Regions from separate parts of the Lysinibacillus sp. OF-1 genome, predicted to be linked through region 2. Evidence: riboswitches for the same ligand, from Rfam matches in the RefSeq annotation. Region 2 holds a riboswitch; each other region holds the start of a gene.

Region 1 (5,420 bases), 710 kb from region 2:
TCGGTTTTTAAACGATAAAGCCAAGCAATTTTCAAGGCGAAATTCGCCATTAAAAGGGATTCCTCCATGGAAGCACGTGATACCAAATAAGCAAGCTTAAAACTGACAATGGCATCATCGATTGTACGTTCCTGACAAATATCCATCGGCTTCTGGAGCTCTTTAATGTAAATTTCATCAATGAGTTGCATGAAAGGTCCATATGTCCGTGTCATAGACTTATGGTAGGCATAGCCGCAATGGGGACAAACAGCAACCTCATACAGCAAAGGATTTAAGCCATCATAAACAGGCATGAAATCTGTTTGCTCCTCGATGATTTTATATCGATTAGGGCGTACTTTATAAGTTGTAAAATGCTTTTTGCAAAATTTACAATCTACACTACTTTCATAGTAGTAAATGTTAAATGCCATAAGAATCAACTCCTTTGCAGGCTCTAAAATTTTGTTTCTTTTGCTCTATTTATACGTAAATGTTTATCGTTCAATGTATTTAAGTAGATATCTTTTATTTTAACAATTCTGTGTTCTTTGGTATACTCCTTTAGAATTATTAAAATAAAAATATTCATCTGTTTTATAGTTAATTGTCATTAAATCTATGCTTGTAATAGTATTTATCGGTGCTGTTAATGTAAGTTATAGAGTTTGCTGAAAGTTTGTCAAAATACTTTCATACTTTTCATTAAGTATAAGGAATGAATTAAATGTTTGTGATTCTAAAGTACTGTTTTATAAAGGCGGCTTAAGATGAATTATAATATCATATTTTTTGATGTGGATGGAACACTGATTAATTACGAAGATGGCTGTGTGGAAGAAAGCACAAAGCAGGCCATTCAACTTTTGCAGGAGAGAGGAATTCACCTTGTAGCGGCTACAGGAAGACCTTTATCGATGTGTCAGGAGATACAAGCGCTAGGGATTGAAACCTTTATTACAGCAAATGGGGCATATGTGAAACACAAGGATTTAATCATACATAATTCAAAATGTACAAGCTTTTGCACGTGAACAGCAGCATAGCCTCACATTTTTTACAGAGCAACTATCGATGAATGGCATTCAGCATCCAGCTGCTTTCAATGCGATGCAGGCAACTCTATCTTTACGAAATTTTCCGGTTGTGAATGAAAAAATTGTGGATGAAGAAGTTTTTCTCATGTGTCTATATGCAGATGAGGAGGCTGAAAAAAGATATGCTAGCCAATTTCCGCATATATTTTGGCAGCGATGGCATCCTTATATTGTGAATGTATTACAGCAGGATGTTGCCAAATCGATAGCTGTTAAAGCGGTACTAGACCATTTTAACATTGATCCTGAAAATGCTATTGCTTTTGGAGATGGGGATAATGATATTGATATGTTAGAGCATGTAGGGCTAGGTATTGCTATGGGAAATGGTAGTGCAGCTCTAAAAGCAGTTGCGAATTTTGTTACAAAGAGTTCCACTGAAGGTGGTATTGACTTTGCTTTACGGCAGTTTCAAATGATATAAAGCTGCTGAAGGTCTTAAAGTCGATGCCTCAGGTTCTCTTAGATCTATTGAAGGAACTTGTTAATCAATGCGTTTTAATAAATTTTGGGTGGGATGTTATATGGCACATCATGTGCAATCTCTAATTGAACATTACGGGTATTTGGGTATTATCGTGATCCTAATTGGAGGCATTGTTGGGTTGCCACTTCCTGATGAGGTCTTTCTAACATATGTTGGCTACAGCGTTTATATAGAAAGCCTTGAACACATTCCCGCTTTAGTAAGTGCAATGATTGGTGCAGTTGGCGGTATTACCTTAAGCTACTATATCGGCTATCGTTTTGGCTTACCATTATTGCAGAAATATGGACCCAAAATTCATATTACGGAGCAAAAAATTGATTTTACAAAACAACTGTTTACTAAAATTGGGCCAACTTTATTATTAATAGGCTATTTTATACCTGGTGTACGACATCTGACAGCCTATATTGCGGCAATTAATAATTATCCATATAGAAAGTTTGCTTTTTTTGCCTATACAGGGGCATTTATCTGGACTTTCACATTTATAACGTTAGGGAGGATGCTTGGGGAGAAGTGGCGGTTTGTTGGTTATTATTTATCCCATTATAGTATTTATCTCATCCTATTGTTTGGCCTCGTAATGCTCATCGTTTACTATCTATTCAAAAAAAGAAATATACGAAAATAAAGGTCTGTATGATTCAACATATGAATCGTACAGACCTTTGTGTTATGGCAAAATAGCAAATGAGCGTACAGGGAATCCAGATGCCTTTTCAGGCTTAGGGACGATATTGAAGATAATTGCCCCCTTCGCAGGTAGCTTGTCCAAGTTAGTCATCAACTCAATTTGATAGATGTTTTGTTCAAGCACGAAGTATTCGCCGTCTAGCTTACCATTTTTGTGAAAATCAGCGGCTGAATCAGTATCAAATGTTTCATGGCCAAGTGCACTTATTTGACGTTCCTTCAATAAAAATTGTAATGCCTCTAAGCCCCAGCCTGGTATATGGTTATGTCCATCCATATCTTGGTTACTAAATGCCTCTTTATCTGGCCAGCGCTTACTCCAATCCGTACGTAGCGCTACAAAGGTACCTGCTTCAATTACTCCATGTTGTGCTTCAAAATCAAAAATATCTTGCACACTTAGCGAGAAGTCATGATTGCTAGCAGCTTCTCGTGATTTATCAATAACGACAAGAGGAAGAACTAGTTCTTTTAGTTCTAATTCTTCTAGATAGCGGGAGTCTCGCACAAAATGAATGGGTGGGTCGATATGTGTGCCATATTGTCCTGGGAACGTGAATTGTTGTGCGAAGAACCCGTCATCATGAGAGAATAATGTTTCAAATTTAGCATCTTCAAACATAAAAAAATGTGGGGAATTAGGGCCGAATGTATGTGTTAAATCAACCCATTGTTTTGATTTTAATAATTGTAATGCTTGTAAAAGTTGGTTTGACATTGATTTCACTGCTTTCTGTTAAAATTAGTAGAACATAAAAAAGAGTCCCCTTAGAAGAGGACTCCAGAATAAGCAACGGTAGTTCTTCTTCTCATCTTTCAGGCTTAAAATTTTGCCAATTGGAATTAGCACCATACTGTTGAGCTGGTTGCTGAGACTTCATCGGGCCAATCCCTCCGTCTCTCTCGATAAGAAAAGTGATATAAGAATTTTCAGAAATAATAATAAAAACACTTTAGCATAGAATTTTATAGTTTACAAGTTCGATAGAGATATAAGGGTAAATTTTTTTACCAACTTAAATTTATGGTTATGCCACAACAACCATTATCCATAAGACGTATTCTGAAATTGTCTGGTGTATAATTTGCATCAAATTTCATCGTAATGCCTGTTGATGTGATTAATTTATCAACCTCTGTTTTATTTGAAAGCTGTGCAGCATTCATTAGATCATGTGCAAATTGTTGAGAGCTATCAATTTTATCCGTAAGCAATTGAGCCTGTTGCATGATCGCCTTTATCCGTGTAGCTGACATTTTTAATTTATGTGTGTCGACAGGTGGAAAGGGGGTAGTGTTCGGCATTGCTAAATGTTGAGGAATAGGTCTAACGGCAAGCTGCTGGGCAAGTGGCGACGTTGGGTAATGATAAGGATGAACAAAGTACGGATAAGGATTGTAATACAATGTAATTCCTCCTATCCTATAGCTGATATCTTATCTTATGTAGCTAAACGTCTTTAGGTGTTATTTTGCAGTGCAATGTCTGTCCTAATCATTTAAAAAGGAAGCCAAAGTGAGCTTCCTCTTTTAGCCGAGAACATGTAAGACATCATCAATTTTTTTACTATGAGACAGAATACCGTAATTCATCCATGTTAAAAAATCCACTTCATATACACAGTTGGTTTTAACTGCAGCTAGATTTTTCCACATAGAAGTTTTTAAAATCGTACGCTCCTCGTTCTCGTAAATGGAATGTTGTTTATCAAAAGTAATAAATAAATGATCCGCATCTAATTGCAGCAATTGATCAAATGTCAGTGGTGCTTTACGTTGATTGTGCGGAATACTCCAGACAAGTGGATGTGGCATTAAACCGAGGTCACGATATAAAATTGGCCCCGTATAGCCACATTCAGGACCCGCATATAGAGTAATGCCAATGGCTGAAATGCGAAGAAATGCCACACTTTGCCCATAAACGGATTTACTAAGAATTCCTTTTGCTTGCTGTACCTTATCCTCATATTGTAGGATCACGTCTTGCATCAAGGCGGTTTTTCCTGTTAAATCAGCAATCTTAAACAAAGTAGACTGCCAGTTCTCTCCAGGATGTGAGATATGACAGATGGGAGCTACTTCATTTAAATGATGACAGGATTCCCATCGCTCTATACCTGCATCTAGCATAATTAATGTTGGTTTATAGTGAAGGAGTCGATCCATTTCTCCATTTTGTACATCGATATCAGGCACTTCTTGTAGACCTAAATAGTCTTGTTTTCCCCATTTTGGATGACTGAATTGAGCAATTGGTGTAATCCCAAGGGCGACAAAGAAATCTTCTAAGAATGGTGCAAATACACGTAGATTGCTGCTTTGGTTTCTTCGATATTGTCCTGGAGAGATGCCGACATGTTCTTTAAAACGACGATTGAAATAATACTCATTATTAAATCCGATAGACTGACTAATTTCAAATACCCGATCATTTGTTGTCATTAATAATTGCTTGGCTTTTTCAATGCGAATGTTATTTAAATAGTGAAGAGGGATTTGCCCTGTAATCTCTTTGAACATACGGGTATAATTCCATCTTGGAACATCAGCTAGCTCTGCCAACTGCTCGACAGTCCACTCTTTTTCAAAATGTTTATGCAAATAGTTAATGGATTGCTCAACAGATTGACGATCATTTTTTTGCACCAGCTTGGGTATTGTTTGATGTAAGAGCAATAACATCAGCTCTTGAAAGTGTACATGCTGCTCAAAGATGGTGTGCTCATCCTCCGCTAGACGGTTCTGATAAATGGCTTCTAGCAGTCTACGACATTGCGAAAAGGGGAGAAGACGTTGCTCTTTGACACGCTTAAAAGGGCTAGTAGTCTGTTTATTGCAAAGATGGACAATGTTGAACTGTAATTGATAAAAACAAAGGTGCTCGTTTTGAATGCGTATATTAGCCGTGTTATTAGGAGGAATCGATATGCACTTTTCTTCACTAAGATGAATGGTGTTATGATCTATTTCTAGCTTTCCGCTGCCACTCATTACGATGAAAAGTGTATAGAAATCACTATTAAACTGCTGCTTGTTCGTTGATTGAATCACATAAGAAATAGTTTGTAACGTATAGACATGTGTTAAGTTACCCATTGATGATTCACCCCTTTATAATTGAATTTGGAGAACAACACAAAGAAAGCTCTCTGAAG
Region 2 (5,420 bases):
ATTTATATTGGGCTTATAAGTAACGCCAATGACAACAATGTTTGCCTTACACAGCTCTTTACTTTGTAGACGTAAGTAGTTTTCTAATCTGTTCACAACAAAATGAGGCATGGAATCATTGACTTTATCTGCCGCTTCAATTAGCGTTGCCGAGATCCCGTGTTGTTGTCCTGCCCACAATAAGTATTTAGGATCGACTGGAATACAATGCCCTCCTACTCCTGGTCCAGGTGTAAATGGCATAAAACCATATGGCTTTGTAGAAGCTGCATGAATGACTTCCCAAATATCGATATCCATTTTGTAGCAAATCTGACTTAACTCGTTGACAAGGGCAATATTAATTTGACGAAATGTATTTTCCAGCAATTTCTCCATCTCAGCCACTCTTGGGCTTGAAACAGGACAAACATTGGTATGAATGACTGTTTCATAAAAGATCTTTGATACTTCTAAGCATGCTGCGGTTATTCCACCAACCACTTTAGGCGTATTTGATACGGAAAAGTTGATATTTCCTGGATCCACACGTTCTGGTGAATAGGCTAAAAATAAATTTTGACCAATCACAAAACCATAGTTTTCTAAAATAGGCTGGACAATTTCTTCTGTTGTCCCAGGATACGTTGTGCTTTCAAGAATAACTAACCCATTCGTCTTGATATATTGTCCGATGGTATGTGTTGCTTCTTTTATATATGAAATATCGGGAGTTCCTTCTGCAGTAGTAGGTGTAGGCACACAAATCATAACGACATCCACTTGTGAAAGCTTAGAAAAATCATTCGTTGGCTCAAATTGATTACTCTTTAGCATTTGCTGTATATTTTCTTTAGGTAGATCAGCGATATAACTATGACCATTTTGTAACTGCATGATTTTATCTTGGTTTTTATCAAAGCCTATTACCTGAAACCCACTTTGAACCATTTCCACTGCAAATGGTAACCCTACATAGCCAAGCCCAATAACCCCAATTGTAGCTTTTTTTGTGTGGATTTTTTTTGATAAAGCTTTGCTTAATGATGTCGTTTCAATTGTCATAAAAAATTACTCCTTTATCTAATCTAGTAGTCCATTGTCATCGTTCTTTTCGTTACAGCTTCGTTTGACCATAGTTATTCATGGCAAGCATTCTGCAAAGTAATTTGTCACTTCTCATCATCGTACTGTACAGACTCCTTTCATCGCTACATACTTACGTATGATTTTTCTAGTCAAAATAGATTAAAAAAATAAATTTAACTCAAAAAAACTTCATCAACATTTATATAGTACTAATTATAACTAAACAATTTCTAAACAATCATAAAATATACTCATAAACACCTACATTTTATGTAATTTAATAATATTTGTGCAATAATGTTCATCCTATTTAACAAATAATTTCAGAATTACTTTCTAACTCTAAAAAAATCAACACTAAATTATGTTAATTATTGGTAAATCAACATTTTTTAATAATTGCAATAAAAATAGCCCCCTCAAGTATCATTAATGAGCGATACTTGAGGGGGCTAATAAAAAAGTAAGTGAGTTAGATCACTCACTTACCCTTTTAATTATTGTACTGGTACTACTGCACCTTTCCATTCTTCTAAAATGAAGTCTTGGATTTCTTTAGAAGTTAATACTTCTAATAATTTTTTAATTTCTGGTCTTGTTTCGTCGCCTGCACGTACTGCGATAATATTCACATATGGAGATTCTTTGTCTTCAAGAGAAATAGCATCTTCGATTGGATTTAAACCATTATCGATCGCAAAGTTAGAGTTGATAAGTACTGCATCGCCCTCATCATTTTCATACATTTGTACAAGCATTTCTGGTGCAGTATTCGCATCGAATTTAAAGTTTTTAGGATTTTCTTCAATATCCTTTATTTCTGCTGCCGTTTTATCAATACCTTCTTTTAATTTAATTAAGCCTTTAGCTTCCAGTAATGATAGCATACGACCGTGGTCTGATACTGAGTTAGAAAGTAAGATTGTTGCGCCTTCAGGCAGATCTTCTAAAGTTTTATATTTTTTTGAGTAAATACCGATTGGTTCAATATGAACGCCACCAGCATTCACGAAATCATAGCCATTATCTTTAATTTGCAGCTCTAAGTATGGAATATGTTGGAAATAGTTTGCATCAAGTATTTTTGAATCTAGATCTTGGTTTGGAAGAACATAATCTGTATAAGTTTCAATTTCAAGGTCGATGCCTTCTTTAGCTAAAATTGATTTTGCTTTATCTAGGATAACTGCGTGTGGTGTATTAGAAGCACCTACTTTTAATGTTACATTGTCTTTACTATCTGTTTGATCAGATGCTGAATTGGCATCTTCTTTTTTATCTGTACCACAAGCTGCTAATGCTAGTACAAGTATAGATAAAAATAATCCTGCTAATAACTTTTTCATTTATGACACTCCCTTTTATTTGTTTCAAATATGTTAGCGGTTAGAACCGGATTAACCTCTTTTAGTCTTACTAACGTTTATCGATCTTCACCGTTATGAGATCACCAATCCATTGAATGATAAATACAACTACTAAGATCAAAATAGTTGCCATTAATGTCACATCTTGGCGATTTCGTTGGAAGCCGTCTAGGAAAGCTAAGTTACCAAGACCACCTGCACCGATAATCCCTGCCATTGCAGTATAACCAACGAGGGCAACAGCCGTTACAGTAATTCCTGAAATTAGTGCTGGTAAAGATTCAGGGATCAGTACTTTCCAAATAATTGTGGATGTTTTTGCCCCCATTGAACGGGCTGCTTCAATGACACCTTTATCTATTTCACGTAACGCAATCAATACCATACGAGCGTAGAACGGGGCTGCACCGATAATTAGAGCAGGTAATGCCGCATTTGCTCCCCGAATCGTACCAAGTAAGAATTTCGTAAATGGAATTAATAAAATAATTAACACGATAAATGGGATGGAGCGGAAAATATTAACGATTGAACCCGTTAAAAAGTTAACCATTTTATTAGCCCATAGCTGATTAGGGCTTGTTAAAAATAGAACGATCCCAATGACTAACCCAAGAATAAATGTGACAACTGTAGAAATTGCCGTCATGTACAATGTTTCATACATAGCTTGCCACATATTTTCCCAGTCTACGTTTGGAAAAAGATTAGTTAGCATTTGCGATCACCTCCGTTTGTACTTCGACTGTATTTAAATAACGAAGGGCTTCAGCCACATTTGTTTTCGAGCCATCAATTTGCACAATCAGTGTACCGTATGCACCGTTTTTCGTTTGCGAAATATTACCATGAACAATGCTTACTTCTACATCAAATTGTTTCACAAGATGTGAGATAACCGGCTGCTCGGTCTTTTCACCAACAAAAATCAGTTTGACAAGTTGTCCAGTTGGATAATTTGTTTTGATTTGTGCCACCGTATCCTGTGTTTCCTTTGTATCCGTAATCTGAGATACGAATTTTTTAGTAATAGCCGCTTGTGGTGCTTGGAAAACTTGCAATACCTCACCACGTTCCACTATTTCGCCTGCCTCCATGACCGCTACACGATGACAAATTTTGCGGATGACATGCATTTCATGGGTAATCAAAACGATTGTTAAGCCTAAACGTTCATTGATATCAACGAGTAAATCAAGAATGGCATCCGTCGTTTCAGGATCGAGTGCGGAAGTCGCCTCATCACATAGTAAAACCTCTGGATTATTCGCTAATGCACGGGCAATCCCTACACGCTGCTTTTGTCCACCAGAAAGCTGGGATGGATATGCCCTGTCACGTCCCTCTAGACCAACAAGTGCAATTAATTCCTTCACTCGTGCTTCACGTTGAGCCTTTGAAACACCTGCTATTTCTAGAGGAAATGCAATATTTTCGGCAACTGTTCTAGACCAAAGTAAATTGAAATGTTGGAAAATCATACTTACCTTTTGTCTAGCTGCTCTAAGCTTTTGCCCTTTAATCGATGAAAATTCTTGACTGTTCACCGTTACTGTTCCTGTTGTCGGTTTCTCTAAACCGTTTAATAAACGAATCATGGTACTCTTACCAGCGCCACTATAGCCGATAATGCCAAAAATTTCACCTTTATTAATGGTAAGGTTGACGTCTTTGACTGCCGTTAATTCGCCATTTGCTGTTTTGTACTTCTTCGTAATATTTTGAAGCTGGATCATAGCGAATACTCCTTTTCTCATATAGAAAACCCCTTCACTCACAGACAAGTAGAAGGGGTCACGTATAATAACGTTAAACCGTTCTCTCATCTTTCAAAGAAAAATCTTTGAGTGATTTGGCACCTTTTCACTTTGTGATGGTTGCCGGGCTTCATAGGGCACTTCCCTCCGCCACTCTTTATAAGAGTTCGATATATTTAATGTTTTAGTAATATATTTGATACTTTACCACGCTAGTAAAGTTCAGTCAATTGATTTTTTTAACAATTCGTATAAAAATGGTACGGATTGAAAAGCATAAATCTTATCTGTCACTTTTCCGCCATCACTAACAAGTAAACACGGAACACTTTCAATTTGGTGCTCAACAGCAACATACTCTAAAAAATTTATATTCGCTTTACCTATTGGTAGCTGTGGCAGTAATTGTTCAATAATGGCCATCATTTTAGATGCCACTGCACACGTTCCACACATCGGTGTATATAAATAAAATGCAGCTTTCTGTCCAGACTGTTTAGCCGTTTCCCACTGCTCTTTTGACCATTCTTCCATTTCCTCACGCAACCTTACAAAATATATTCATTATGGATTGAAAAATGTGCACGCAGTAATATCATCGCTAACACTTTTCTTGGTGTCGTCTCTACTTCCTTATAGGTTGGCATTGTACGTAAATGCTCTGCCTCTGGATAATGTCTGTCCATTAATGCACGTAGCTTATCGCCTGAAGTATCTGCATCAAAAAAAGTAAATAGCTCACAGCTCTCATAGGGATCGAGCAGCTCTTCTAATTGATGCACACCAATTGTACCATTCGTACATAGTATTGTAACATTCTCATTTAAAATTGGCTCAATTTGTAGCTTATCTGAGCGTCCTTCTACTATTAAGCATTTTCCCTCGAACATTACGCCACCTCCATTTAGACATCCCCATTATAAGTCATTATATAACAAAAAACGCCGGTAGTTTCCGACGTTTTTCGATTATAGCTTGTCTTATTCAGCGATCATTTCTTCGTATTGCTCTGCTGTCATTAGTTTTTCAACTTCTGATGCATCAGCAGGCTCCACAACGATCATCCATGCTTTTTCATATGGTGATTCATTAACGAATTCTGGGCTATCTTCTAAATCTGCATTTACTTCAACTACAGTACCTGAGATTGGTGCATACAATTCAGAAACAGTTTTAACTGATTCTACGCTACCGAATGGATCATCTGTTTTGATTTCGTCGCCAACTT
Region 3 (5,420 bases), 1.5 Mb from region 2:
TGGACAATGTGAAGTTCTCCATGTAAATGCACCACAATGTTACCAACAATGCCGTTTTTTAATTCAATAATATTTGCCGTTAAAATATTTGGTTGTACATCATACACTTTCGTAACTTCTGCTAGTAATGGCTTACCAGTACTTTCACCTAGGAAGGTTAAACGAATGACACTGCCTGAAACATTTAACTGCTCGATCAGGGAAGGGGATAAATTACGTTGTGAAATCGTATTTAAAAACTTTCTCGTTGTAGGATGCTTCGGTTTAGCAAAAAGTTCAATAGCCGTACCAAATTCCACCACTTTTCCGGACTCAAGAACAGAAACCTCATCACATATTTTCTGAATGACATTCATCTCATGTGTAATCAGCAGGATCGTAATGCCTAATTCACGGTTAATTTTTAACAACAATTCAAGAATGGCTTCGGTTGTTTCAGGGTCGAGTGCACTTGTTGCTTCGTCACTAAGTAGAACCTCTGGTTCCTGTGCCAAGGCACGTGCAATAGCAACACGTTGCTTTTGCCCACCTGAAAGTTGGTTAGGGTAGCTGTCTAGTTTGTCTGTTAATCCAACAATTTCAGCATATTTAGCCACACGGTTTTTTACCTCTTTCTCGTTATAGCCAAGTAGCTTTAAAGGAACAGCAATATTATGGTAAACGGTTGCCGTTTTTAATAGATTAAAATGTTGGAAAATCATTCCGATTTTTTGGCGTGTTTGCCGTAATTCATGAAGAGAAAGGGCAGTAATGTCCACATTGTCGATTAACACTTTTCCAGCTGTAGGTCGCTCTAGTAGATTGACGCAACGAATGAGTGTACTTTTACCTGCACCACTATAGCCAATCACACCATGAATTTGTCCTTTTTTTACATGGAGATTGATTCCATCTACAGCCTTAATGATGTCTTTTTTCGTCTTATATTCTTTTGAGATATTTTGTAATTGAATCATCCGATTGATTGCTCCTTTCTCAAGCTCCTAAAAAGCAAGAATCTGCTCGTTTTCCATAGAGGAATTTCGGCAGATTCTTCAGCTACTAGAAGCTTCCTGAATGTATTACCAGCTAGGGATTACTGAACCTTTGAATTCTTCTTCAATGAATTGACGTACTTCATCAGATTGGTAAGCCTCAACGAACTTTTTAATTGTTGGGTCATTTTCATTTTCTGCACGTACCACAATATAGTTCACATATGGAGAGTCAGTAGATTCTAAAAGAATAGCGTCATCTTTAGGATTAATGCCAGCTTCCAATGCGAAGTTTGTATTAATAGCTGCTACATCTACTTCACTAAGCTGCTTAGGAATTTGAGCTGCCTCTAATTCGATGAATTTTAAATTCTTTTTGTTTTCTTCTACATCACGGATAGAGGCTGTTAAATCTGCCCCATCTTTTAATTTTATATAGCCTGCTTCCTGTAAAACAAAGAGGGCACGAGCACCATTTGTTGGGTCATTTGGTAAACCAAATGTTGCACCATCCGGAATGTCATCAAAGGATTTATATTTTTCAGAGTAAATACCCATTGGATTTAAAATCGTTTTGCCTACTGTTACTAAATCTGTATCATGATCTTTATTAAACGTATCGAGGAAAGGCTCGTGTTGATAGCTATTCGCATCAAGATCACCTTCAGATAAGGATGTATTAGGTAAAACATAATCAGAAAATGATTTAAGCTCTACTTCTAGCCCATTTTCTTTGGCTACTTTCGCTGCAACTTCTGCGATTTGTTCGTGTGGACCAGACGTGACACCTACGACGATTTTATTTTCATTAATTGCTTCAGCTTGACCTTTACTCTCTTCTTTAGAGCCACAACCTGCTAGAGCTGCTGCTAATGTAAGACTTGCAAAACCTACTAAAAATTTATTTTTCTTTTTCATGAAAACTACCTCCAAGATTGTTTTTATCGGTTTTTGAAAATAAAAAAACTCTCTTACAAACTAAGAGAGGCTCATGAAAAAATGTCCTCTCTTATCTATCAAACGATAATCGTTTGCAGGATTTAGCACCTTCCTTCTAAAAGGAGGTTGCCGAGCTTCATAGGGCCAGTCCCTCAGCTACTCTTGATAAGAGATTTATCATATTTTTTTGTAATTCCGATAGAACTAATATAATTTATAGGTTATAGTAAGTCAATAAATATTTTTTAAATTTTTTATATTATTATAATATTTCGTCATGAAAGAGGGATAGCAATGTCTGTAAGAGTTAATTATGGTATAGGTTCATTTGGCAAGGTTGTAAGTGCTCGATTGCTAATGGGTACAGACATTATTGAAGGAATGGAGGCACTTTGTGAGGAGAACCATATTGAGTCAGCAACAATTGTTAGCTGTATAGGTAGCCTTCAAAAGAGTAGCTTTGTTTATTTAGTACCTGATGAAACATCACAGATTAACGTAAGTTTTAGCGATGTCATAAAAAAAGAGGGGCCACTTGAATTGATCCAAGGCTCTGGCGTAGTATGTAAGCGCGATGGGGGATATGAAACACATTTCCATGGTTCTATGAGTGATCAATGGGGCATCGTGTCAGGGGGGCATTTAATGAAGAGGGGGAACCCTGTTATTACGGCTGACATAGTGCTAGCTGAGGTTCAAGGCATCCAGCACTTTCGAAAATTTGATGAAGAAACAGGCCATGTTCAATTTTATCCATTAGAACACGGTTTACAGCAGCCAAGGAAAATTGAAAAATAGCGAAAATGATACTAACTTTTTCTTTTCACTGAGCTGAATGTTCCTTCCTGAATTAAAAAATGTTAGACCGAGCTTATAATCGGTCTAACATTTTTACTTTTGTCCCAGCCTCATGTCATGGTTAAGGGTTGAATAATTGTAATTGTTCGATTCTATGGATTGCTTCACGTAAGCGTTCCTCGCTAACAAGTAAACCAACACGGATATAGCCTTCGCCATATCGGCCGAAGCCATTGCCTGCTGCTACAGCGATATCAGCCTTTTCCAATAATAAATCGGCAAACTGCTCGCTAGTATAGCCGAATGGTACAGGGAGCCATGCGAAGAAGGAGCCTTTTGGAGCCGTTACATGCCAACCAATTCTTTGAGCTTCTTCAATGAGTACATTGCGGCGACCTTCATAGGTAGCTCGCAGTTCATCCACACATTCTTGGGAAGCTGTAAGTGCCGTTGCTGCTGCTTGTTGAATAGCAGGGAATTGACTACAAAACAGATGATCCTGAATTAGATTAATGGCAGCAATAATGTCGGCATTACCGACAGCGAAGCCTATACGCCAGCCTGCCATATTATAAGTTTTGGAGAGTGTGTACATTTCAATTCCTACTTCTTTTGCACCCTCAGCTTGTAGGAAGCTAATAGGTTTATTACCGTCAAATCCTATTGCCCCATAAGCAAAATCATGTGATACGATAATATTGTGTTCCTTCGCAAAGCGAACGGTCTCTTCAAAAAATGCAAGTGTTGCTGTACCACCTGTAGGGTTGTTCGGGTAATTTAGGTAAAGTAGCTTCGCCTTCTCTTTCACTTCATCAGGTAATGCATGATAATTAGGTAAGAAATCATTTGCAGCTAAAAGTGGCATCACTTCAAAATGGACATCACCTAATACGACACCTGATAAGTAATCTGGATAGCCAGGGTCTGGTAAGAGCATTGTATCACCTGGATTTAATACGGCTAAAGGTAGCTCAACGAGTCCAATTTTTGTCCCGCCAAGAATCGCTACCTCTGTGTCAGGATTTAGATTCACATTATATTCACGTTTATAATAGTCGACAGCTGCTTGGCGTAATTCAGCGATACCGCGAAATGGTGAATATTTGTGATTTTGTGGATTTTCAGCCGCCTCCTGTAATGCTTGAATGATATGAGGGGGCGTTGGTTGATCGGGATTTCCTTGACCAAGATTAATGACATCGCGACCTTCTTCTAAGGCATTATTTACTTTTTGAACTAACGCTGCAAAAAATTGAGTGGGTAGTTGCTGTAGTTTTTTAGAGAATTCCATGCATGATCACCCTTTTCAGAATATAATAATTATTATTGAAGAATATGAAGCAAATAGTATTACTTTTTTTGTTAATTGTCTAGAGGAGGAATGGCTATGAAAATCGGTTGTATTCAATTAAATGTTGGCTTTGGCAAAGTAGAAGAAAATTTTGCACGAGCTGAGGACAAGATTCGAGAAGTGGCAAAAAAAGGAGCAGAAATCATTGTGCTGCCTGAAATGTGGAATACAGGCTATGCGTTAGAGAAGCTGCCTGAACTAGCGGATGTCGATGGTGAACGTACGAAATCCTTCTTGGCTGAATTAGCACAGGAACTTGGTGTACATATTGTAGGTGGTTCTGTTTCAACGAAGAAAGGCGACAAATTTTATAATACGATGTATACATTAGATCGCAATGGAGAACTTGTAGGGGAATATAGCAAAGCACATCTTTTCCGTTTAATGGATGAGCATCTCTACTTAGAAGCAGGGGATGAAATGAATCGATTTGCTCTAGGAGATATTGAAGCTGCTGGGGTCATTTGTTATGATATTCGTTTCCCAGAATGGTTACGTGCACACGCATTACAAGGAGCAAAGGTATTATTTGTACCAGCCCAGTGGCCAACACCAAGGATTGATCATTGGAAAACATTGCTGCAAGCTCGTGCGATTGAGAACCAATGTTTTGTAATAGCAGTTAATCGCATTTCAAAAAAGGTAGAAAACTTTAATGGCCAATCGATGATTATACAGCCTTGGGGAGAAGTACTTTGGATCGGTGCAGAGGATGAAGAAGTAGCGGTGATTGATGTAGATTTTTCTATTGTCGATGAAGTACGTGGAAGAATTCCAGTTTATGACGACCGTAGACCAGGACTATATCATGATGTTGTCGTGAAAGGCTAATAGAGGGGCACGCTCAAGAGGGAGTAATCTTTTGAGCGTGCCATCTTTTTTCTAGCCCTTATCCTCAATCAATGAATTTGCCAATAGCATAAATTCTAATGTAATGCGGTTATGTCCTTTCATGAAATTTTCACCTAGTAAACCTTCAAGCTTTCTTAAGCGGTGATAGAGTGTTTGACGAACAATAAATAATTGGTTGGCTGTTTGCTGCTTGGAGCCATTTGTTTGTAAATAAACCTGTAATGTTTCAAGAAGCTTGCTATTGTATTTTTTATCGTACTCAATAACGGGCTGTAAATAATCGTAAATCACTTCCTGTAAATTCACTTGCATTTGTAATTTATAGATTAAATGATATAAATGCAAATCATCATAAAAGAAAGAGGACGTTTGCACTTTGCGGCAAATATATAAAGTTTCTAAAGCAGTTTGATAGCTTTTAGGAATTTCTTCTACATCGCAAACAACCTTTCCAACGGCTATTTGAAAACCTTGTGCTTGCTGCTTTTTATAAAAGTCGGTATTGG

Evidence for each region. A riboswitch is a leader RNA that binds a small molecule or an ion and turns the genes downstream of it on or off. The one in region 2 is predicted to bind S-adenosylmethionine.
Region 1: linked by a shared signal. The riboswitch ahead of NV349_RS21675 (cyclase family protein) and the one ahead of NV349_RS18235 (methionine ABC transporter ATP-binding protein) in region 2 are both predicted to bind S-adenosylmethionine.
Region 3: linked by a shared signal. The riboswitch ahead of NV349_RS02365 (MetQ/NlpA family ABC transporter substrate-binding protein) and the one ahead of NV349_RS18235 (methionine ABC transporter ATP-binding protein) in region 2 are both predicted to bind S-adenosylmethionine.

The regions. Positions count from the first base shown of each region.
Region 1 covers NZ_CP102798.1:4,419,811-4,425,230, reverse strand. Annotated here, with positions in the region: gene NV349_RS21690 (DUF2225 domain-containing protein) at 1-416, opposite strand, end outside; partial or broken gene NV349_RS21685 (Cof-type HAD-IIB family hydrolase) at 753-1,503, shown strand; gene NV349_RS21680 (DedA family protein) at 1,604-2,200, shown strand; gene NV349_RS21675 (cyclase family protein) at 2,243-2,980, opposite strand; SAM riboswitch class I at 3,069-3,175, opposite strand; gene NV349_RS21670 (YuzC family spore coat inner layer protein) at 3,271-3,669, opposite strand; gene NV349_RS21665 (helix-turn-helix domain-containing protein) at 3,793-5,361, opposite strand.
Region 2 covers NZ_CP102798.1:3,708,773-3,714,192, forward strand. Annotated here, with positions in the region: gene NV349_RS18220 (nucleotide sugar dehydrogenase) at 1-1,044, opposite strand, end outside; gene NV349_RS18225 (MetQ/NlpA family ABC transporter substrate-binding protein) at 1,566-2,414, opposite strand; gene NV349_RS18230 (methionine ABC transporter permease) at 2,485-3,153, opposite strand; gene NV349_RS18235 (methionine ABC transporter ATP-binding protein) at 3,143-4,171, opposite strand; SAM riboswitch class I at 4,255-4,358, opposite strand; gene NV349_RS18240 (thioredoxin family protein) at 4,415-4,726, opposite strand; gene NV349_RS18245 (toprim domain-containing protein) at 4,741-5,082, opposite strand; gene gcvH (glycine cleavage system protein GcvH) at 5,173-5,420, opposite strand, start outside.
Region 3 covers NZ_CP102798.1:495,100-500,519, forward strand. Annotated here, with positions in the region: gene NV349_RS02360 (methionine ABC transporter ATP-binding protein) at 1-956, opposite strand, end outside; gene NV349_RS02365 (MetQ/NlpA family ABC transporter substrate-binding protein) at 1,062-1,892, opposite strand; SAM riboswitch class I at 1,981-2,085, opposite strand; gene NV349_RS02370 (PPC domain-containing DNA-binding protein) at 2,208-2,711, shown strand; gene NV349_RS02375 (pyridoxal phosphate-dependent aminotransferase) at 2,833-4,002, opposite strand; gene NV349_RS02380 (carbon-nitrogen family hydrolase) at 4,099-4,893, shown strand; gene NV349_RS02385 (PucR family transcriptional regulator) at 4,945-5,420, opposite strand, start outside.